One region of the Actinomadura sp. 9N407 genome, then DNA from elsewhere that is predicted to be linked to it. Evidence: riboswitches for the same ligand, from Rfam matches in the RefSeq annotation. Region 1 holds a riboswitch; each other region holds the start of a gene.

The links. Region 1 has a riboswitch for thiamine pyrophosphate ahead of thiO (glycine oxidase ThiO). Riboswitches for the same ligand answer to the same signal wherever they lie in the genome.
Region 2: another riboswitch for thiamine pyrophosphate. It lies ahead of ACH34Q_RS43300 (purine-cytosine permease family protein); the one in region 1 lies ahead of thiO (glycine oxidase ThiO).
Region 3: another riboswitch for thiamine pyrophosphate. It lies ahead of thiC (phosphomethylpyrimidine synthase ThiC); the one in region 1 lies ahead of thiO (glycine oxidase ThiO).

Annotation. Positions count from the first base shown of each region.
Region 1 covers NZ_JBIRAW010000002.1:451,119-458,613, forward strand. The annotation lists gene ACH34Q_RS04805 (beta-glucosidase) at 1-751, shown strand, start outside; gene ACH34Q_RS04810 (serine/threonine-protein kinase) at 842-2,164, shown strand; gene ACH34Q_RS04815 (hypothetical protein) at 2,172-2,336, opposite strand; gene thiE (thiamine phosphate synthase) at 2,396-3,070, opposite strand; gene ACH34Q_RS04825 (Rv2175c family DNA-binding protein) at 3,250-3,633, opposite strand; gene ACH34Q_RS04830 (NAD(P)/FAD-dependent oxidoreductase) at 3,672-4,904, opposite strand; TPP riboswitch at 5,001-5,114, shown strand; gene thiO (glycine oxidase ThiO) at 5,104-6,216, shown strand; gene thiS (sulfur carrier protein ThiS) at 6,252-6,464, shown strand; gene ACH34Q_RS04845 (thiazole synthase) at 6,503-7,309, shown strand; gene ACH34Q_RS04850 (DMT family transporter) at 7,429-7,495, shown strand, end outside.
Region 2 covers NZ_JBIRAW010000047.1:49,293-56,787, forward strand. The annotation lists gene ACH34Q_RS43260 (hypothetical protein) at 1-135, shown strand, start outside; gene ACH34Q_RS43265 (dihydrofolate reductase family protein) at 194-757, opposite strand; gene ACH34Q_RS43270 (hypothetical protein) at 876-1,619, shown strand; gene ACH34Q_RS43275 (hypothetical protein) at 1,712-2,203, shown strand; gene ACH34Q_RS43280 (hypothetical protein) at 2,311-2,493, opposite strand; gene ACH34Q_RS43285 (Fpg/Nei family DNA glycosylase) at 2,633-3,496, shown strand; gene ACH34Q_RS43290 (SSI family serine proteinase inhibitor) at 3,546-3,959, opposite strand; gene ACH34Q_RS43295 (rhodanese-like domain-containing protein) at 4,048-4,383, shown strand; TPP riboswitch at 4,446-4,562, shown strand; gene ACH34Q_RS43300 (purine-cytosine permease family protein) at 4,555-5,937, shown strand; gene ACH34Q_RS43305 (PAS domain-containing protein) at 6,059-7,495, shown strand, end outside.
Region 3 covers NZ_JBIRAW010000009.1:131,791-139,285, forward strand. The annotation lists gene ACH34Q_RS16560 (sugar phosphate nucleotidyltransferase) at 1-1,586, opposite strand, end outside; gene ACH34Q_RS16565 (CDP-alcohol phosphatidyltransferase family protein) at 1,583-2,329, opposite strand; gene ACH34Q_RS16570 (sensor histidine kinase) at 2,375-3,562, opposite strand; TPP riboswitch at 3,646-3,756, shown strand; gene thiC (phosphomethylpyrimidine synthase ThiC) at 3,753-5,486, shown strand; gene ACH34Q_RS16580 (DUF1772 domain-containing protein) at 5,621-6,124, opposite strand; gene ACH34Q_RS16585 (NAD(P)H-binding protein) at 6,136-6,978, opposite strand; gene ACH34Q_RS16590 (cupin domain-containing protein) at 7,060-7,495, shown strand, end outside.

The sequences.
Region 1 (7,495 bases):
CACCCTCCAGTGCGGCGACCCCCTGCGCGGCGACCAGGACGCGCTCATCTCCGAGGTCGCCAAGGCCAACCCCAACACGGTCGTCGTCCTGGAGACGGGCGGACCCGTCCTCACCCCCTGGGTGAACGAGGTCAAGGCCGTCATCGCGGCCTGGTACCCGGGACAGCAGGCGGGCAAGGCGCTCGCCCGCGTCCTGTACGGGGACGTCGACCCGGGAGGCCGGCTGCCCGTCACGTTCCCCGCCGCAGAGGCCGACATCCCCACGGCGGGCAACCCGGCCCAGTATCCGGGCGTGGACAAGACGGTGACGTTCTCCGAAGGCGTCTTCGTGGGTTACCGGCACTACGACGTCAAGGGCCTCGCACCCCGCTTCCCGTTCGGGCACGGGCTGTCGTACACCTCGTTCCGCTACAGCGACCTGGCGGTGGGCTCCGGCTCGGTGCAGGTGACCGTCACCAACACCGGCACACGGCCCGGCGTCGCGGTGCCCCAGCTGTACCTGGGGCTGCCCGCCCCCAGCGCGAACGTGCCGCAGCCGCCCCGGCAGCTCAAGGGCTACCAGAAGCTGAACCTCGCCCCGGGCGCGAGCACGCGCGTCACGTTCCCGCTCTCCGCCCGTTCCCTGGCGTACTGGAACGAGGAGGGCGACGCGTGGAATGTCGCACCCGGGTGCTACAAAGTCATGGTCGGCGGCTCCTCCCGGGACGCGGCGCTCAAGGGCGCCTTCTCCCGGGGTGGTGTCCGCTGCTGAGGTAAAGATCACTGTTTTCCTGCCGCGACCTGTATGACGCGATAGAAATAGAGGCCTTCTTCGTCCGCCCCCGCCGAGTCGGAGTCCCCAGTGCCGCACGATCCCTCCCGCGGGAGGACGACCTCCCGTTCCGCACGCCCCGTCCCGGTCGGTTCCGGCGGCACGGAGTCCGCACGGCCCGAGTCCGCACGGCCAGAGCCCGCGCACATCGACACGGCCCGGTCCGGCCGCGGCCGGACGCGCACCGACCGGCACGCCGGCGACCGCTCCCCCGGCTGCGACCTGCCCGCGCCCGACCTGCGCGCGCCCGACCTCCTCGCACCTGATTCCCTCGCACCTGATCTGTACGGGCCCGATGCGGCCGCCGTGCCGGAGCGGGGCGCTTCCGACCGCGCGGAGTCCCTCCGTTCCATGGCGGATGGCGGGCCCGACCGCATCCTCACCGACGGCTCGCCGCTGGGACCGGCCGCCCGTTCCGCCAGGGAGGGTGCGGCGGGCCGCGGCCGGCTGACCGCCGACGACCCGCGCCGGATGGGTCCCTACCGGCTGGTCGAGCGGCTGGGCCAGGACGGCCTCGGCATCCTCTACCTCGGCCGCGACGAGGAGGACGGCGAGCCGGTCACCGTGCGCGTGCTGCGCGGCGGCAAGGCGGCGCCCCGGCGCGCCCGCGACCGCCTCGCGCAGGAGGCCGAGGCCGCGATGCAGGTCACCGGGCGGCACACCGCGCGGGTGCTGGACGCCGATCTCGCCGCCGAACGGCCCTACATCGTCAGCGAGTACGCCGAGGGCCCCTCACTGCGCGAGAGCGTCGAGGAGGACGGCCCGCTGGCCGCCGCGCGACTCCGCAAGGTCGCGCTGCGCACCGCCGCCTCGCTGGCGGCGATGCACAAGGCCGGCGTCGTGCACCGCGGCTTCACACCGTGCCGCGTGCTGCTGGGCCCGGACGGCGCCAAGGTCACCGGCTTCGCCCGCAGCCTCGACACCGCGTCGGCGGCCGCCGCTACCGCCGGCACCACCGCCTACCTGGCGCCCGAGCAGATCGAGGACGAGCCCGTCGGGCCGCCCGCCGACGTCTTCGCCTGGGGCGCCACCATGGTGTACGCGGCGACCGGGCGTCCGCCCTTCGGCACCGGCACCGGTACCGGCACCGACGCGACCGTACTGCGCGCGATCACCTCGCGCCGGCCCGACCTGGGCGACCTCGACGGGACGCTGCGCGAGCTGGCCGCCCGCTGCCTGGACAAGAACCCGGCCGCCCGGCCCACCGCGCGCCAGCTCGTCCGGGCGCTGCGCGACGACCAGGCCCCGGCGCCCAAGACGCGGCCCAAGCGGATCCCGCGCTACCGGTGGCGCATGATGATCGCCCTCGGCGCCGTCATGCTGGCCGGATTCGCGCTGGGCGTGGTCTTCTAGTCCTAGCTCACCAGTGCGGGGGGACGTCCTCGATCAATCGGGCGTCGTCGTCACCGTCACCGCGCCAATCGCCCCAGCCCGCGTCGGTGTCGGCGGGGGTACGGTCCGGCAGGATCTGCAGATCGTCGTCCGACAGGTCCACCGGGCGCTCGTCATCGGGTCCCTGGGTCATGGCTCCATTGTCGGCCATCGCCCGTGGTGATCGACACCGTGGTGATCGACACCCTCGGGTCAGGAGGCCTCGCGGAGGCGGCGGGCCAGGTCGGCGGCCGCGGCCCTCGGGTCCTCGGCCTCGGTGATCGCCCGTACGACCACGATCCGGCGCGCGCCCGCCGCCAGCACCTCGTCGAGGTTGGCGGCGTCGACGCCGCCGATCGCGAACCAGGGCCGTCCCTCGGGCCGCGCCGCCACGTACCGCAGCAGCTTCACCCCGGGGGCCGCGCGCCCCGGCTTGGTCGGCGTCGGCCAGACCGGGCCTGCGCAGAAGTAGTCGACGCCGGGCTCGGCGGCGGCTGCCGAGGCCTCCTCTCCGGCGTGCGTGGAGCGGCCGATCAGGATGTCCTCGCCGACGATCGCCCGGGCGGCCGCGACCGGCAGGTCGTCCTGGCCGAGGTGCAGGACGTCGGCCTGTACGGCATGGGCGATGTCGGCCCGGTCGTTGACCGCCAGCAGGGCCCCGTGCCGCTCGCACGCGGCCCGGAACACCCGGAGGTACTCCAGCTCCTGCCGGGCCTCCAGCCCCTTCTGGCGGAGCTGGACGATGTCGACGCCGCCCGCGAGCGCGGCGTCGAGGAAGGCGGGCAGGTCGCCCTGCCGTTCCCGGGCGTCGGTGCAGAGGTAGAGGCGGGCCCGGCTGAGCCGGGCGCGCAGGGCGACGGCCCGGTCGGAGAGCAGGTGCCTGGACACGGTGGGGGCGGTTCCTTCCTGGCATGCCGCTCATGGGAAGAGTGCGGGGCATGGAAGTGCGGGGCATGGAGAGTGCTGGGCATACGGATGCGGGGCCGCGCGCGGTGGATCGCCGCGCGTGACCCCGCAATCCTGTCACGTGGTCGTGCTCGTCCTGGTCGGGGGCCGTCCGGCTCGGGTCAGAACGCCAGCGCCTGGGCGCGCCGGCGAACCTCCGTCCCCCGGTTCTCGGCCAGCGCCTGGACGGGGGTCCCGGGCAGCGTGTCGTCCGCGGTGAACAGCCACCGCAGGGTCTGGACATCGTTGTAGCCCGCGTCCGACAGCAGGTTGAGCGTGCCGGAGAGCCCCTTGATGACCTGGCCGTCCTGGATGAAGGCGGCGGGCACCATCGGCTGGTTGTCGCGGCGGATCGACAGCAGCTTGCGCTCGCTGATCAGCTGCTTGATCCGGTTGGCCCGGATACCGAGCCGCCGGGTCGCCTCCGCGAGGGTGAGCCACTCTCCGGCGAGGGCGTCGGTCTGGGGGTCGAGAGCGCTTTCTACGGTTGCGTGCAGTTGCGTCACGCCCCCTTGCTACCACGCCCCCACGATGCTCAAACCCGTCAGGAGCGCGCCGCCTGCCGGACCGGGACCTCCGGATCGGCGATGACGGCGGGGTCGACGGGCGTGCCGGCGGTGATGAGCCGCCTGGCCTGCATGAGGTCGCGCGGGCTGTTCACGGTGAGGATCGCCTCCAGCCGTTCGCCGGTCAGCCAGCACACGGCCCATTTGCCGCTCGCCGGGTCGCCCCGGAGTACGTGGCGTTCGGCGACCGGGTGATGCCCTGCGTACTGGACCATCCGGCCGAACTGCTCCGACCAGAAGTACGGGGCGGCGTCGTACGCGGCCTCCTGTCCGAGCAGCGTCGCGGCGGCCACCTCGGGGGCGTTGAGGGCGGTGTCCCAGTGCTCGACGAGCAGCCGGCGCCCGTAGCGGGCGGACCACCAGGAGGCGCAGTCGCCCACCGCGACGACGTCCGGCCGGTACGCGCCGGGCTCGCCGGGCTCGCCGGGTGTGTCGCTTTCCACACCGGTTCGGAACGAGGCGTCGGTCACAATGCCACGTTCGAGCAGCAATCCGGAGCCGTCCAGCCAGCCGAGTTCGGGCCGGACGCCGACGCCCACCACGACCTCGTCGGCTTCGATCCGGCCCCCGTCGGCCAGGGCGAGCCCGCCGTGCTCGATCGCGGCGACCTTGACGCCGGTCCGCAGTTCCACCCCGGCCTCGGCGTACCAGGGGGCGGTGAGGGCCCCGATCCCGGAGCCGATGGCGTTGGCGAGCGGGGCGTCCGCGGCCTCCACCACGGTCACGGCGCAGCCCTTCTTCGCGGCGGCGGTGGCGACCTCGGCGCCGATCCAGCCGGCGCCGACGATGACCACGCGGGCGCCCCCGGTGAGCCGGGCGCGCAGGGCGCGGGCGTCCTCGATCGTCCGCAGGACGTGCTGGGGCCCGTCTCCCGGCAGCGTGATCGGGCGCGCCCCGGTGGCGATGACCAGCCCGTCGAAGGCCAGGTCACCGGCCGTCGTGGCGACCGTTCCGCCGCCTCCGGGCGCGAGCCGCAGCGCGGTGGCGCGCTCGCCGAGCAGCAGCCGGGCGCGCAGCCGGTCCCAGTCGGCGTCGACCGTGGTGTCGTCGCGGTCGCCCGCCAGCACGGCCTTCGACAGCGGCGGCCGGTCGTACGGCCGGTGCCGCTCGGCCGAGACGAGCGTCAGCTCGCCCTCGTACCCCTTGCTCCGCAGGGCCTCGACGGCGCGCACGCCGCCCAGCCCGCCTCCCACCACGATGACGCTGTCCATGGGCGCCCACCCTAGCCGGGGTGCGATTCCGGGTCATAGACAGGTGTCCAGACGGGTGGCCAATGTCATCCGGTCGCGGGCGGACGTAGGGTGGGGGCGAACGAGCGCGGGAGCCCGGTCCGACCGGGCTGAGAGGGCGGCTGACCGGGCCGCCGACCGCTGGAACCTGATCCGGATCATGCCGGCGAAGGGAGCGGAGATGGACATCGTGATCGTCGGGGCGGGCGTCATCGGGCTCGCCACCGCCTGGCGTACCGCCGCCCGCGGCGCCACCGTCACCCTGGTCGACCCGGCCCCCGCGAGCGGGGCGTCGGCCGTCGCGGCGGGCATGCTGACCCCCGTCAGCGAGCTGACCTACGGCGAGGAGCCGCTGCTGCGGCTGGGGCTGGCCTCCCGCGACCGGTACGGCGCGTTCGTCGCCGAACTGGAGGAGCTGACCGGGCTCGGCACCGGCTACCGCACCGACGGCATCATCGAGGTCGCGTTCGGCTCCGACGACCTGAAGTACCTGGACGAGCTGCGGCGCTTCCAGGAGTCGCTGGGCATCCCCACCGAAGCGCTCACCGGCCGCGAGTGCCGCCGGCTGGAGCCGATGCTCGCGCCGGGTGTGCGCGGAGGCCTGCTCGCTCCCGAGGACGGCTCGATCGACCCGCGCCGGCTCGCTCCCGCGCTGCTGGCCGCCGCCGAGCGGCACGGGGTACGGCTCGTCCGGCGGCGCGCCGCCGGGCTGATCGTCGAGAACGACACCGCGGCCGGGGTCCGGCTGGACGACGGGACCGAGATCCGCGCCGGCACGGTGCTGCTGGCCGCGGGCCCCTGGTCGGGCGGCATCGAGGGCCTGCCCCCTGGGATCGTTCCACCGGTACGTCCCGTCAAGGGCCAGGTCCTCCGGCTCCGTACGGCCGCGCCGTTCATCCAGCGCTGCACCCGGGGGCTGGTGAAGGGCTCGTCGATCTACCTCGTCCCGCGCGCCGACGGCGAGATCGTGGTCGGCGCCACCCAGGAGGAGATGGGCTTCGACACCCGCGTCACCGCCGGCGGGCTCTGGGAGCTGCTGCGCGACGCCCGCGAGCTGCTGCCCGGCATCACCGAGCTGGAGTTCGCCGAGGTGTCGGCGGGGCTGCGGCCCGGCTCGCCCGACAACGCCCCGATGATGGGCCCCACCGCGCTGCCCGGCCTGTTCCTCGGGACGGGCCACTTCCGCAACGGCGTCCTGCTCACCCCCGTGAGCGCCGACATCCTGGCCGAGGTGCTGCTGGACGGCACCGTCCCGGAGGTCGGCCGCCACTTCACCCCGGATCGCTTCCTGTAAAGGCAAATGGGAGAGGCAAGGCAATGGGAGAGGCAATGAAGGTCATCATCAACGGCGAGCCGTGCGAGCTGCCCGACGGCACCAGCGTGGCCGACGCGGTCACCGGCGCCACCGGGCGTTCCGGCGCGGCCGAGGCGGGCCTGGCGGCCGCGCTCAACGACGAGGTCGTCCGGCGTTCGGCCTGGAGCGCGACGACGCTGAAGGAGGCGGATCGGCTCGAGGTGCTGACCGCCGTGCAGGGAGGATGAACGTGGAGGGCAGCGAGAACGTGGATGGCACCGAGAGCGTGAATGGCGACCAGAACGCTGACGGCACCGGGAGCGCGGACGGCCCGCTGGTCATCGCGGGCGAGCAGGTCGATTCCCGGCTGATCATGGGGACCGGCGGGGCGCCCAGCATGAGCGTGCTGCGCGAGGCCCTGACGGCGTCCGGGACCACGCTCACCACGGTCGCGATGCGGCGGGTCGACCCGTCGGCGCGCGGCTCGGTCCTGGACGTATTGCGCGAGTGCGGCATCCGGGTGCTGCCCAACACCGCCGGCTGCTACACCGCGGGCGAGGCGGTGCTGACCGCCAAGCTGGCCCGCGAGGCGCTCGGCACCAGCTGGGTGAAGCTGGAGGTCATCGCCGACGAGCACACCCTGCTGCCGGACCCGATCGAGCTGGTCGAGGCGGCCGAGCAGCTGGTCGACGACGGCTTCGTCGTGCTCCCGTACACCAACGACGATCCGGTGCTGGCCCGCCGCCTGGAGCAGATCGGCTGCGCGGCCGTGATGCCGCTGGGCTCCCCCATCGGCTCCGGCCTCGGGATCCGCAATCCGCACAACATCGAGCTGATCGTGGAGCGGGCGGGCGTCCCGGTCATCCTGGACGCGGGTCTCGGTACGGCGAGCGACGCCGCCCTGGCGATGGAGCTGGGATGCGACGCGGTGCTGCTGGCGACCGCCGTCACCCGCGCGCAGTCGCCGGCCCGGATGGCCGCCGCCATGCGGCACGGGGTGGAGGCCGGGCGGCTGGCCCGCCTTGCCGGGCGGATCCCGCAGCGCCGGTACGCGCAGGCCTCGTCGCCCTGGGAGGGCCTGAGCGGCGCCTGAGCCGACCTGAGAGTTAAGGCTTGCTAAACCGACCGCTGAAGCAAATTTCGCTGGACCTGAACGCAACCGCAGGCGATCGTTCGGTGTCCGTAGAAACGTCACCGACCTAGGGTCAGCGCATGCAGCAGCAGGAAGAAGCGGCGCCCGGGCCTCGTGCCCGGCGCCTGGCCATCGCCGCGGCGACCG
Region 2 (7,495 bases), on a different contig from region 1:
GCGATCCCTCTGCTTCCCCGAGCTCCGCGCGTTCCCGCAGCTACTCGGCCGGCGCCGCGCCGCCAGAACGAGCAACCACGCAGACGCCTGCCGCGACGGCGCCGCTCGCTGCTGCGATGGCTGCTCGCCCTGTGACCGGCTCGCCACCCTTCCGTTCTCTGAACGGAGCGCCTGCTCGGGAGGCGGCTCGGGGTCAGGCGTGTCTTGGGCGGTAGTGCAGGGACGTGATGCCCGAGGCGTAGGGCTTGGCTTCGGTGAGTTGCAGGTCCAGCCGGCCCAGGTCGTCGGGGAAGAGTTTCAGGCCTTTGCCGATGGCGACCGGGATCACGCGGAGTTGAAGCTCGTCGAGCAGGCCCGCCTGGATCAGCGAGCGTGCGAGAGACAGGCTGCCCCAGAGCATGATGTCCTTGCCAGGTTGCCTCTTGAGTTCGGCGACCTTGTCCGCCGCGTTGCCGCGGACGACTTGTGCCTCTTGCCAGTCCCCCCATGGGGCCTTGTCCAGGGTGGAGGAGAAGACCAGCTTGGGGAGGGCGTTCACCATCTTGGCGACGGTCTCGTCGGCGGTGGGCCAATACTGCACGAACATCTCGTAGGTCGCGGCGCCGAGAAGTATGGTGTCGACGTTCTCCAGCAGTTGGAGGTTGTCCCTGTCCACCTCGCTGTAGTCGGTGACGGACTCGAAGAAGTCGAGTTCCCCACCGGCCCCCGCCACGTAACCGTCGACTGTGATGAGTTCTTGAACGATCAGTTTGCGCATGGCTGGTGAGACCAGGCGCGTCGAGCAAACTCATCGGTCATCAGGGTGGCAGGATTTCGATATCCGCCTGGCCGCGACGGCAGGTACACCTTCCGGCTCGACTCGAAAGTGCCTCATCGTGAAGATCGCCGACGCAGTACTGCAGTTTCCTGACGTGCGCCCTCTGCCGGGACTCGATCAGGCATGGACGTTCCCGGGAGCGTACAACCGGTTCCAGAGAGCGATCGCCCTGGCACCGGACGGCCGTAGCGCATTCCAGGTTCTCTGCACCAAGGGGTATTCGGACGAGGCGGCCGCCGCGATCCTGCGTTTCGCCCGCCTCCATGAGGCGGAGCTGTGGCAGGCGGCGCCGTTCGCCGCCGTCCCGGGATTCCGTCTCTCGGGGAAGCCTTTCGACTGCCTCGCCAGCGTTCTCCCGGCCGTTACCGACTCCCATGCCGAGGACTGGGAGCAGAACGTCTTCGACGTGTTCCCTGCCTGGCGATGTGAATTCTCGCTGGACGAGAGCGAGATCGAGGCCCGGTACCGGTGGCGGAAGGAGCTGGATCCCCTGAATCTCGAGCGGCAGCGTCAGCCGTTCCTGCGGATGCGCTACGAGAACCCGCGGACCGGCCTGCGGGCCGGTGAGAGCGGTCATCGCATGCTCGCTCCCGCGGCACGGCTGGAGCGCGAGATGAGGGTCATCGACGAGATCGGCAGCGGTTGGGTCGAGGCGGAGAACCGCCGCGGCCAGATCCGACGCGTCGAGTGGGGCGAGGGCATCGCGGAACTGGTCGACCCGGTGACTCGCCATCGCGAACGATTCCAGGCCGCCGACGCAGCCGGGTTCGTCGAGCGGTTCCTGGAGCAAGGAATGGATTGACCGGCTGGTTCCACCACCGGAACCGCCTCGCCGGCCACCCGCTGGAATGACCGGGCCTTGCGGACAAGGGCACTGTTCACGATCATTCCTCCATGACATGGCAACCAGAACTCGCTGACGACGAGGTTCTGCGGCGCCGCCGCGTGCTGGCGGCGGACGTCCGGGACGAGCTGAGCGCCGCCGGGCTGCCCGTCGCGGCGGAGAGCAGCACGCTCGGCACCGGTGTGCTGGTGGAGATCGATCCGCTCGACGATGAGAGCGGCGGCGGTGTGGTCGTCGACTGGAAGACGCATTTCATGCTGCGCTCCGCCGCCATGGACGCGCTGAGCGAGGGGCGCCGGGACGACGCGGCCATCCGCTATTCGGGCACCGTCTCGAAGATCATGAGCGACGCGGTCGCGGACATCCTGGAGACGGCGGGCTACACGTTGCTGCGGGACTACAACGACATGTCCCCGTACTCGATTCTGGTCACGGGGCAGGAGCGCAGGCCGTCCTGGCGAGACTGGCTGCACGCGCAGATTGACCGCCGGCAGCAGGCGCTCCACGAAACGGCCGTCCAGGAAGGGCGGACCAACGCCTGAGACCGTCCGGAGATGGCGGGGCGGCTCCGGACGACCCGCGCCTGCTGACACCACCCGTCACTCCCGGCAACCACAAGATCACGACCTTGGGTTGCCGTGTGCGGGCTCTATTGCTGCCTGGCCGCCGTACGGTTCGGTACGGCGTAGACGCCGAGGGCGACCAGGACGGCGAGGCCGATCGTGATCCCCTCCGAGGTGGTGACCTGGCTGTCGGTCACGGCGGCCTGGACGGCGTAGAGGACGGGCCCGGCGCCCGCGATGACGCCCTTCCAGTACTTGCTGATCTTCACGGCGGCTCCTGGGGGTGGTTCCATCAAGGAGTGTTTCCTCAGGTGGCGGAGCTAGTACCGGCCGTGACAGGAGCATGGCGTTCGGGCAAGCCCGTGAGCTGGGGATTCGGTTGTCAGTGGTTTCGCGGATACTTGAGGCATGCCTGAGTTGCCTGAGGTCGAGTCGCTGGCCGGGTTCCTGCGGGAGCACGCGGTCGGCCATGTGGTCGCGCGCGTGGACGTTCTCGCGATCTCCGCGCTGAAGACGTACGACCCGCCGATCACGTCGCTGGGCGGGCTGACGGTGACCGGGGTCGGACGGTACGGGAAGTTCATCGATGTCGATGTGGACGGGCTCCACCTGGTGATGCATCTCGCGCGGGCCGGGTGGCTGCGGTGGCGGGAGGAGATGCCCGTCAAGCCGGCCAGGCCGGGAGGCAAGAATCCGCTGGCGCTGCGCGTGCATCTGGACAACGGCTCCGGGTTCGATCTGACCGAGGCGGGCACCAAGAAGGGCCTGGCCGTCTATGTCGTACGAGACCCGGAAGAGGTGCCCGGGGTGGCGACCCTCGGACCCGATCCGCTGGCGGGGGCGTTCACCAAGGAGACCCTGGCCGGGATCGTCGGGGGGCGGCGGACGCAGATCAAGGGGCTGCTGCGGGATCAGAAGGTGATCGCGGGGATCGGCAACGCCTACTCGGACGAGGTTCTGCACGTCGCGCGGATGTCGCCGTTCAAGATCTCCTCATCGCTGACCGAGGAGGAGATCGAGGGCCTGTACGAGGCGATCGTGGGCACGCTGCGGGACGCCGTGGAGCGGGCCCGCGGGGTCGCCGCCCAGGATCTCAAGGGGGAGAAGAAGAGCGGGCTGCGGGTGCACGGGCGTGCCGGTCAGCCGTGCCCCGTTTGCGGGGACACGGTCAGGGAGGTGTCGTTCGCCGACTCCTCGCTGCAGTATTGCCCGACCTGCCAGACCGGCGGGAAGCCGCTGGCGGACCGGCGGATGTCACGGCTTCTCAAGTAGCGAGCGCCGAGGTGGTCAGCGGGCAGTAGTGGTCAGCGGATCGAGGTGGTCAGCGGACCTTGGGGACGTCGCCGAAGAGCGGGGCCACCTTGGACCAGCGGTTGAGTTCGCAGCCGTCGGCCCGGGTGAACCGGGTGTTGATCCGTTCGTTCTGCCAGGTGCCCTTGACGGTGGCCACCTCGGGACCGCCGTAGATCTTGGTGCACATCTGGTCGGGCGGGACGGGCTTGAAGGGTTCCTTGACCTTGCCGAGTGCGGCGCAGGCCTGCTGCGCCTTGGGGTGGTCGCCGTTCGCCGGGTCGCAGCTCAGCTTCCACGTCTTGGCCGGTGCCTGGGCGGACGCCTTGACCTCGATCGTCAGGGAGTCCTGGCCCGAGGGCTGGACGGACGTGGTGGCGGAGGGCTTGTCGGCGGACGGGCCGTTGGCCTGTTCGTCGCCACAGGCGGCCAATGACAGGATCATGGCTAGGCCGGGCGTCGTGAAAAGGAGCGTCCGATACCGCATGCGTGATTCGACGCGGGGGGGTTCCGCGCGGTTCCATGGAGGCGTGATGAATTTCGGGGACGATGTCCCGGCGGTGGACGCGAAAGACGTTCCACAGGACGCGTACCTGCTGGATGTGCGGGAGCAGGAGGAGTGGGACGCGGGGCACGCGCCCCACGCGGTGCACATTCCGATGGGCCGGCTGAGCGACCGGGCCGGCGAGGTGCCCCGTGACCAGGAGGTCTACGTGATCTGCCGGTCCGGGGTGCGCTCGGCGCAGGTGACGGTGGCGCTCAACCAGGCGGGCTGGCTGGCCAGGAACGTCGACGGCGGAATGAAGCGGTGGGTGGAGAGCGGCCGCTCGATGGAGAACGACTCCGGGACGGAGCCGTACGTCGCCTGAACGGGCGCGGGCGCGGGTCGGCTGAACGGGCGCGGGCCGTTTGACGGTTATGATCGGCTTCGACCGATAACCGCGGGAGCTCGGGCCGACCGGGCTGAGAGGGCGATAGGGACACGGCGTCGCCGACCGCATGAACCTGTCCGGGTAATGCCGGCGTAGGGAGTGTGTCCCGTGACGTCCAAGGTCCAGTCGCGCCCTCGTGACGAGGTCCCGTTCACCCTCGATGAGCCCGCCCCGAAGGTGCTGGGCTTCTGGGACCAGAGCGCGTTCTGGGGCAATCTCGGCGTCAGCCTCTTCGCCTTCTCCGGCGCGTACACCGTGCTGGCCCCCGACGAGAACGGCCTGCCGACGCTGTCGATCATGGCCGGGATCGTCGCGATGGCCGTGGGCACGGCGCTGGGCGGGCTCATGCTGGGCCTGGCGGCGGCCCCCGGCGCGCGGACGGGGCAGCCCGCGATGGTGCTGCTGCGCGGGCTGTTCGGCGCCCGGCTCTCGTACGTGCCGACCGTCCTCAACATCGCCCAGCTGATCGGCTGGGGCACGTTCGAGCTGATCGTGATCGCGGACGCGGCGAGCGCGCTGTGGGACGGGATACCCCGGTGGGTGTACGTGGTCGCGGCCGGGATCCTCACGACCGTGCTGACGATCTGGCCGCTGGGTTCGGTACGGATGCTGCGCCGGTACGTGACGGTCGCGGTGCTGGTGGCCTTGGTCTACTTCTACGTCCAGCTGCTGCGCGAGCCGCTGCCCGACCTGACCGTGGGCTCGTGGGGAGGGTTCTGGATCGGGGCGGACGCGGCGCTGGCGGTCTCCATCTCGTGGGTCCCGGTGGCCGCGGACTACACGCGGCACGCCCGTTCGGCCAAGGGGGCCTTCGGGGCCGCCGCCGTCGGATACTCGGTGACGCAGATCTTCGCGTACATGCTGGGGCTCCTGGCGCTGGCCCTGGTGGCGGGCGACTCGTCCAAGGTGTTCGACCCGTTCCTGAGCGTCACGCTGGGCGTTCTGTTCTTCGCGGTGTTCGTGCTGCGGGAGGCGGACCAGTCGTTCGCCAACGTCTACTCCACCGCGGTCTCGATCCAGAACCTCGTCCCGCGCGCCGACCGCCGGGTGCTGACGATCGCGCTCGGCGCCGGGATCACCGGGCTGGCGCTGCTGCTGAACATCGGGGACTACGCCGCGTTCCTGTCGCTGATCGGCTCGGTCTTCGTGCCGCTGCTGGGCGTGCTGGCCGCGGACTTCTTCCTCGGCCGGGGCCGCTGGCGGGCCGCGATCGGTGCCGCGGACGCCGAGGGCCTGGGCTGGGACACCTCGCGGACGGCGCCGTCCCGCTGGGGGATGATCGCGGCCTGGGCGATCGGCTTCGTCGCGTACCAGCTGATCTATCCTGGCGCGGTGAGCTGGTGGGCGGCCTTCTGGCAGGACGTGCAGGGCCTGATCGGCTTCACCCCGCAGGGCTGGATGAGCGCCTCGCTGCTGTCGTTCCTGATCGCCGGGCTGGCCGCGGTGGCGATCGGACGGCTCGGCCGGCCGGCGCGGCGTGGCCAGAGGTAATCGCCGCTTTCGGGTCGTGACGTGGTGTTCTTCCGGTAAACGGTGGCCCTACGTAGGAACTTTTCCACTGCGGTTGCCCGGCGGCGGGCCTCGCCTCGGTGGCACGATGACAGTCGTGCAGATGCATGTTCACGACCCGATCGCCCGCGCCGTTATCGAATGCGCCGCGGATGCGATCGTGGCCGTCGACGACGGGTTCCGGGTCACGGTCTGGAACCCGGCCGCCGAGCGGATGTTCGGCTGGAGCGCCGAGGAGCTGCTCGGCCGGGTGCTGCCGATCGTTCCGGACGAGCTGAAGGCCGAGCACAACGCGGTACAGGAACGGCTGCTCACCCGCCGGACCGGCGACGGCGGCCAGATCTCCATCGCCACCCGCCGGTTCCATCGGGACGGGCGGCTGATCGACGTACGGATCGACACGAGCCTGCTGAAGTCCCGCGACGGCGCGCTGCTGGGCTGGGTCGGGGTCTACCACCCGGTCGAGGAGGACGACGTCGCGCAGCACCACACCGCCGAGCGGGCCCGGCTGGTGCGGCGGCTGAACGACATCGTCGCCGACCTGAACGCCGAGCTCGATCTGGCGGTCGTGCTCGACCGGATCACGTCCGCGCTGATCGAGCTGACCGGTGCCGACGCGGGCGGGTTCGTCCGGATCGACGGCGAGCGGCTGCGGCTGGTGAGCATGTCGGGGCTGCCCGACCACATGCGCGGCACGACCGCCGACCTGCGCACCAGCCTGGTCGGCGAGCTGATGCGGTCCGGCAAGACCGTCAAGCTGGCCACCGGCGAGCGGCGGCTGGACGATCTGATCTGGTCCGAGCTGCCCGGACTGCACACGGTCGCGCTCGGGCTCTCGTTCCTGCAGAACCGCCCGTACGGTGCCCTGTACGCGCTGTTCTCCGGGCGCAAGGTCGGGCACACGGAGCTGGAACTGCTGGAACTTCTGGCCGGGCACGCCGGGGTCGCGGTCGGCAACGCCGTCGCGTACGCGGAGGTCGTCCGGCAGCGAGCGCACGAGCGGGCGGTGATCGACTCCAGCGCGGACGGCATCGCGGTCCTCGACCGCGACGGGCTCGTCCGCCAGTGGAACCCGGCCGCGCACTCCCTCACCGGCATCCCGCCCGAGGACGCGGTCGGCCGCCCGCTGCCGTTCGAGATGCCCGCGCTCGGCGAGATGCTGACCATCCCGCTGGAGAGCGGCGTCTGGCTGAACGTGCTCGTCGCGGAGATCGAGGAGACCGACGAGCTGGTCGTCGACTTCCGCGACGTCACCGAGGCCAAGGCGCTCGAGGAGGCCAAGGACCTCTTCCTGGCGACCACCAGCCACGAGCTGCGCACCCCGGTGACGGTCGTCCAGGGGTTCGCCAGCACGCTGACCAACCGGTGGGACGAGATGCCCGACGCCGACCGCCGGGCCGCCGTCGCGACCATCGCCGAGCGCGCCCAGTCGCTCGGCCGCCTGGTCGAGCACCTGCTGCGCGGCGCCCGGGCCGGGGCCGACGAGCTGGCGGTGACGATCGAGTCGTTCGACCTGGTCCGGGTGCTGGAGGGCGTCGTC
Region 3 (7,495 bases), on a different contig from region 1:
CGGGCCGGATAGGTCAGCTCGGCGATCTCGCCGGGGAACGCCCGCCGGTACTCCTGCCGCCCGAAGACCCGCTCCAGCTTGCGCTGGGCCGCCTGGGACAGGTCGGCGCCGTCGGGGGCCAGGAACATGATGTCCACGCCCTGCGGGTCGCCCGGCGTCGTGCGCAGGTAGAGGCCGCCCGCGCAGTCCTCCCTGGCGGTCTCGAACCGCGCCATCGGCAGCGGGCACGCCTCCAGGTCGCGGACCTCGATCGCGCTGGAGGTGAGCGCGCTGATCACCGCCCGCTTGAGCGTGCGGGCCGCGCGCGAGACGTCCCGGCCGGTCACCACCGCGGTGCCCTTCTTGAGCGTGGTGGCGTACGCGCTGGCCAGCCGGACCGCCAGCTCCGGGGTGATCTCCACGTTGATCAGCCCGGACACCCCGCGCGGGCCGAACAGGTTGCGCTGCCCCCGCGACTCCCAGATCACGCTGGTGTTGACGACCGCGCCGGCCTCGATGGTCTTGAACGGGTACACCTTGACCTGGCTGGAGACGTACGCCTCGGCCTCGATCACGCACTCGTCCCCGACGATCGCGCCCTCCTCGACCCGGGCGCCGGCCATGATGTCGGTGTTCTTGCCGATCACGCAGCCGCGCAGGTTGGTCGAGGGCGCGATGAAGACGTTGTCGTGCACGATGGCGCGGTGCAGGAACGCGCCCTCCTTGACCACCACGTTGCTGCCCAGCACGGTGAACTCGCGCAGCTCGACGCCCGCCTCGACCTTGGCGTAGTCGCCGACGTACAGCGGGCCCTTCAGGACGGCCTCGGCGTCCACCTCGGCGCCCTCGGCGATCCACACGCCCGGCGACAGCTCGAACCCCTGCAGGTCGACGTCCACCAGGCCGGAGAGCATGTCGGCCTGGGCCTTCATGTAGCTGGCGTGGGTGCCGACGTCCTCCCAGTAGCAGTCTGCGACGTACCCGTACAGCGGCGCGCCCTCGGCCAGCAGCTTGGGGAACACGTCGCCGGACCAGTCCACGGACTCGCCGGTCGCGACGTGGTCGAGGACCTCCGGCTCCATGACGTAGATGCCGGTGTTGACGGTGTCGGAGAACACCTGCCCCCAGGTGGGCTTCTCCAGGAAGCGCTGGATGCGGCCCTCGTCGTCGACGATGATGATGCCGAACTCCAGCGGGTTGGGGACCCGCTTGAGGCCGATGGTGACCATCGCGCCGTTGCGGCGGTGGAAGCGCACCATGTCGGTCAGGTCGATGTCGGTGAGCGCGTCCCCGGAGATCACCAGGAACCGGTCGTCGCGCAGCGCCTCCGCCGCGTTCTTGACGCTGCCCGCGGTGCCCAGCGGGATCTCCTCGGTGGCGTAGCTCAGCGACATGCCGAGCTCCTCGCCGTCGCCGAAGTAGTTGCGGATCAGCGCGGCCAGGAACTGCACGGTGACCACGGTCTCGCTGAACCCGTGCCGCTTGAGCAGCCGCAGCACATGTTCCATGATCGGCCGGTTGACGAGCGGGAGCAGGGGCTTGGGCTGGTTGGCGGTCATCGGACGCAGCCGCGTCCCCTCGCCGCCCGCCATCACAACGGCCTTCATCGCGTGGACTCCGCTCCCTTCTGGTCGCCGGCCGAGGGATCCCGATCGGCGCCCGGCCCCGGACGCGGATCCGGGGGCGGTTCCGGAGGCGGTTCCGGGGGCCCGGCACGGCCGGCCAGCACCAGTTGCCGCGTCTGCGCCCAGTAGAGAAGGGCCGCCCACCAGTACAGGGCCGTCCCCCAGATGGCGAACGACCATCCGATGATCCGCGCGCCCGTGGCCACGGCGCCGTCGTGCCCGCCGAGCAGGAGCAGCGGGAACGCGTAGAGCAGGCACGCCGTCGCGGCCTTGCCGATGAAGTGCACCGGCAGCGCCCCGCCGTACCCCAGCCGGCGCAGCACCGGCACGATCGGCGTGATCGCCACCTCCCTGGCCACCAGCAGGACCACCAGCCAGAGCGGGATGATCTCCCGTACGGTCAGCCCCACCAGGGTCGCCAGGATGTAGAGCCGGTCGGCCGCCGGATCCAGCACGACGCCCAGCCGGCTCATCTGGTTCAGCATCCGCGCGAGCTTGCCGTCCAGCCAGTCCGAGAGACCGGCCACCACCAGCACGCCGAGCGCCCACCAGTCGGCCTCGGCCAGCACCAGCCACAGGAAGAGCGGAACCCCCAGCAGCCGGGCGAAGCTCAGCGCGTTCGGTACCGTCCAGATCCGGCCCCACGCCGCGTCCCGGCCCGGCTCCGGTGACCTGTCGACATCAGGACTCACTGACGCGATCGCCTCCCCTTCCCCAATGACCATGAGCCTATCGTCAGGCCGGGTAAACCCCTCCGTTCGATCCCGGCCCTACCTGGCGTCGGCGCGGCGTCCGGCGCCGGCCGCCGCGCCGAGGGGCAGCAGGGCGGTCACCACGAAGCCGCCCGCGGCGCCCGGACCGGTCTCGACCGTCCCGCCGACGCTGCGGGCGCGCTCGGTCATCCCGATGATCCCGAAGCCGGTGCCCGTGCCGCCGGCGGCGCGGCCGCGGCCGTTATCGGCCACCGTGATCCGCAGCACTCCGCCCTCGCGCTCCAGGGCCACCTCGACGCCGCTCGCCCGGGCGTGCTTGACCACGTTGGTCAGCGCCTCCTGGACGATCCGGTACGCCACGATCCCGGCCTCCGGCTCCTCGCGGCCCTCGCCCCGTTCGGTCAGTACCGCCTCGAGCCCGGCGGCCCGGGCCGCCTCGACCAGCTCGGCGATGCCCGCCGCGCCCGGTGGCACCGCGCGCGGCACGCCGGCGTCCTCGTGCTCGCGCAGCACCTGGAGCGTGGCCCGCAACTCGGTCCGGGTGTCGCGGCAGGTGGCGGCGATGCCGTCGAGCGTGCCGGCGAGTTCGGTGCGGTCCAGCGGCCGATGCGACTTGACCAGGTGGGCGGCCGCGCCCGCCTGCACGCCGATCACCGTGACGCTGTGCGCCAGCAGGTCGTGCAGGTCGCGGGCGATGCGCAGCCGCTCCTCGGCGACCCGCCGGCGGGCCTCCTCGTCGCGGGTGCGCTCGGCCCGCTCGGCCCGTTCGGTGATCGCCGCCATCCGCGCCCGGTGCACCCGCCATCCCTGGACGCCGACGACCACGGCGACGATGGCCTCGATCACACCGACCTGCTCGATGCCGCTGCGCCCGCTCGCGCCCATGGCGAAGATCACAGCGCAGGCGAGCAGCAGCGCGGCGGTTCCCGCCAGGACGGTCCGCACCCGGTGCCCGAGGACCGCGAACGTGAACAGCGCGAAGATCTCGGCGGGGGCGGCCGCGTGATGCTGGTACTGCAGCAGATGGAACGGCAGCGCCAGGGCGACGACCGCGGCCAGCGCGGTCCCGGGACGGCGGCGTCGCCAGGTCAGCGGCACATGCGCCGCGACGAGCATGAGCGTGCCGGGACCGTCGAGCGGGCGGACGCCCGGCCACCTCGCCGCCGCGGCGACCGCGCATCCGGCGAGCCCTGCCGCCAGCAGGGCGTCCAGTGCCGTACCCCGGATCCGGTCTTTGATCACCACAGCGCCAGTCTGCCCGAAACCCGCACCCACCACGAACGGCCCGGCCCTTGGACAGCGGGACGCCCGAGGGCCTAACGTCGGCGGCGACACATCGCGGGTGCCCGGCGAACCGGGCTGAGATAGCGGCTGGTACGGCCGCTGACCGCCGAACCTGTCCGGGTAATGCCGGCGTAGGGAGAGATCAAGTCAGATGGCCGAAACCGTGGTTTCACATGCCCGCAAGACCTACCTGCAGGGCTCGCGCGCCGATGTGCGGGTGCCGATGCGGGAGGTACCGCTGACCGACGGCGGCGCCGTGGTGCTGTACGACACGTCCGGGCCGTACACCGATCCCGCGTACGAGGCGGACGTGCGGCGCGGGCTTCCGGCGCTGCGCGAGGCGTGGATCGCCGGGCGCGGCGACACCGCCGGGTACGAGGGCCGTTCCGTGCGGCCGGAGGACGACGGGCGCGGGTCGTCCGATCCGCTCAGGGACCGGGCGGCGTTCCCCGAACGCCGCCCGCGCAGGTCCACCGGAGGGGCGGTGACGCAGCGCGCCTACGCCCGGCAGGGAGAGATCACGCCGGAGATGGAGTTCGTGGCGCTGCGCGAGGGCGTCGAGCCGGAGTTCGTGCGGAGCGAGCTGGCCGCCGGGCGGGCGGTGCTGCCGGCCAACGTCAACCATCCCGAGATCGAGCCGATGATCATCGGCAGGAACTTCCTGGTCAAGGTCAACGCGAACATCGGCAACAGCGCGGTGGCGTCCTCGATCGAGGACGAGGTCGAGAAGATGACCTGGGCGGCCCGCTGGGGCGCCGACACGATCATGGACCTGTCCACCGGCCGGGACATCCACACCACCCGCGAGTGGATCCTGCGCAACTCCCCCGTCCCGGTCGGCACCGTGCCGCTCTACCAGGCGGTGGAGAAGGTCGGCGGCGACCCGGCCGCGCTCACCTACGAGGTCTTCCGCGACACCGTGATCGAGCAGGCCGAGCAGGGCGTCGACTACATGACCGTGCACGCGGGCGTCCTGCTGCGGTACGTGCCGATGACGGCCCGGCGCAAGACCGGGATCGTCTCGCGGGGCGGCTCGATCATGGCCGCCTGGTGCCTGGCCCATCACGAGGAGAACTTCCTCTACACGCGCTTCCGCGAGCTGTGCGAGATCTTCGCCGCGTACGACGTGACCTGGTCGCTGGGCGACGGGCTGCGGCCGGGCTCGATCGCCGACGCCAACGACGAGGCGCAGTTCGCCGAGCTGCGCACCCAGGGCGAGCTGACCCGGATCGCGGCCGGGTACGGCTGCCAGGTGATGAACGAGGGCCCGGGGCATGTCCCGATGCACAAGATCAAGGAGAACGTGGACCGGCAGCAGGAGTGGTGCGACGGGGCGCCGTTCTACACCCTCGGGCCGCTGACCACCGACATCGCGCCGGGCTACGACCACATCACCTCGGCGATCGGCGCCGCGATGATCGGCTGGCACGGCACCGCGATGCTCTGCTACGTCACCCCGAAGGAGCATCTGGGGCTGCCCGACCGCGACGACGTGAAGGCGGGGATGATCGCGTACAAGATCGCCGCCCATGCCGCCGACCTGGCCAAGGGGCATCCGGGCGCCCAGGCGTGGGACGACGCGCTGTCGGACGCGCGGTTCGAGTTCCGCTGGGAGGACCAGTTCAACCTGGCGCTGGATCCGGAGACGGCGCGCTCGTTCCATGACGAGACGCTGCCCGCCGCGCCCGCCAAGACCGCGCACTTCTGCTCGATGTGCGGCCCGCACTTCTGCGCGATGAAGATCACACAGGATGTGCGCCGGTACGCCGACGAGCGCGGGCTCGCCGGGCCGGAGGCGCTGGACGCGGGGATGCGCGACAAGGCGGCCGAATTCACCGGTTCGGGCGGCCGGATCTACCTGCCGGTGACCGGATCCGGCGACTGACCCGATTCCGGGTCCCCCCGTTCGCCCGGACTCACGCGGCCAGGGACGCCAGGGCCGCGCGTACGGGCCCAGGCCCAGGACGATGGACGGCGCGGGTGACCGTGGTGGTCACCCCCCCCGTCCGTGCCCCCGTGTCAGGCGTTCCGGCCCCACACGTACAGGCCGAGCGCCATCACCAGCACGCTGATCGCGCTCGCCACGCCCCGCAGCGTGTTCCAGGCGGTCCAGCGCGAGGAGTAGTCGGTCCAGATCCTGGCCGCCTCGGCGGGGTCGGCCGGGATCTTGGTGACGTCCAGCGCCTCGTTCATCGGCACGTTCACGATCACGGTCGGCAGGAACGCGCCCAGCAGGTAGATCCCGGCCGCCACGAAGAACAGCACCGCCGCCGAACGCTGGCCCAGGAGCAGCAGCGCCCCGCCCGTGGCCAGGCCGGCCAGCGGCGCGCCCGTGAAGTGGCTCAGGAAGACCGGGTTGAGGATTTTCTGGTTGATGCTCTGCATCGCCGCTATCGCGCTGCCCGCCTTGACGGCGTCCAGCCCGGGCATCACCGCGGTCGAGAAGGCGAGGAAGACCCCCGACACCCCGGTGGTGAGCAGCATCGCGAGCGTCGCCGCAACAGCGGCCAGCGTGAATTTCATCAGGTTTCCTTTCAGCTCCACACGCCGCTGGCGGCGGTGTCGCGGGCGAAGTCGGCGAAGTCCCGGGGCTCGCGGCCCAGGGCGCGCCGGACACCGTCGGCCGGGCGCGCGTTGCGCCCGTCCAGCACGGTGGTGAACAGGTAGAGGAGCAGTTCGCTGACCTCGTCGGGGACCCCGTGCTCCTTGAGCGCGGCGGCGTACCCGTCGGCGGGCACCGAGGTAAAGTGGATCTTACGGCCGGACGCCTCGGCGATCTCGGCGACCGCCTCGGCGAAGGTCAGCGCGCGGCGGCCGGTGATCTCGTACGTCCGGCCCACGTGGCCGTCCTCGGTCAGCGCGGCGACCGCCACGTCCGCGATGTCGTCGGCGTCGGCGAACGGCTCGGGCACGTCCCCGGCCGGGACCGCCACCTCGCCCGCCAGCACCCCGTCCAGCAGGTAGTCCTCGCTGAAGTTCTGGGCGAACCAGCTGGCCCGCAGGACCGTCCACTCGGCGCCGGCGTCCTTGAGCGCCTGCTCGGCCACCTTCGCCTCGTCCTCGCCGCGCCCCGACAGCAGCACGACCCGGTCCGCGCCCGCCTCCACCGCCGCCGCGCCGAACGCCCCGATGTCCTCGGCCGCGCCCGGCACCGTCAGGTCCGGGTAGTAGGCCATGTACACCGCGTCCACGCCGTCGAGGACGGCCTTCCAGGTCGACCGGTCCTTCCAGTCGAACGGGGGCTCCCCGGACCGCGACCCGACCCGTACGGGAACGCCGCGCTCCTCCAGCCTCCGCACCACCCGGCGGCCGGTCTTGCCCGTTCCGCCCAGGATCAGCTTCGTCGATGCGTTCGAGTTGTTCGTGTTGTCCGTCATGCCCATCAGTCAACCGAGCGGCGGACTCCGCGGACATCGTCGAGAGACTGGACCGCATACGCGAGCGTCTAATCTGAGCGCATGGACGCGCTGACCGACCTGCTGGACGGCCCCCGGGCCCGCGGCGCGTTCCTGCTGCGCGCGACGATGAGCGCGCCGTGGAGCATCCACTGCGCCGACGAGGCGCCGCTCAGCCTGTTCGCGATGGTGCGCGAGCACGCGTGGGTCCTGGCGGACGGCTTCGCCCCGGTCCGGATCGGGCCGGGCGACATCGTGATCGCGCGCGGACCCGAGCCGTACACCGTCGCCTGCGATCCCGCCGCGCCCGTGACGGTCATCATCAATCCCGGGCAGTCGTGCTCCGCGCCGGACGGGCGGAGCACGACCGAGGAGATGTGGTTCGGCGTACGGAGCTGGGGCAACGACCCCGGCGGCGCGACCGTGATGCTGATCGGCACGTACCCGATGCGCGGCGCCGTCACCCAGAAGCTGCTGGCCGCGCTGCCGCCGCTGATCG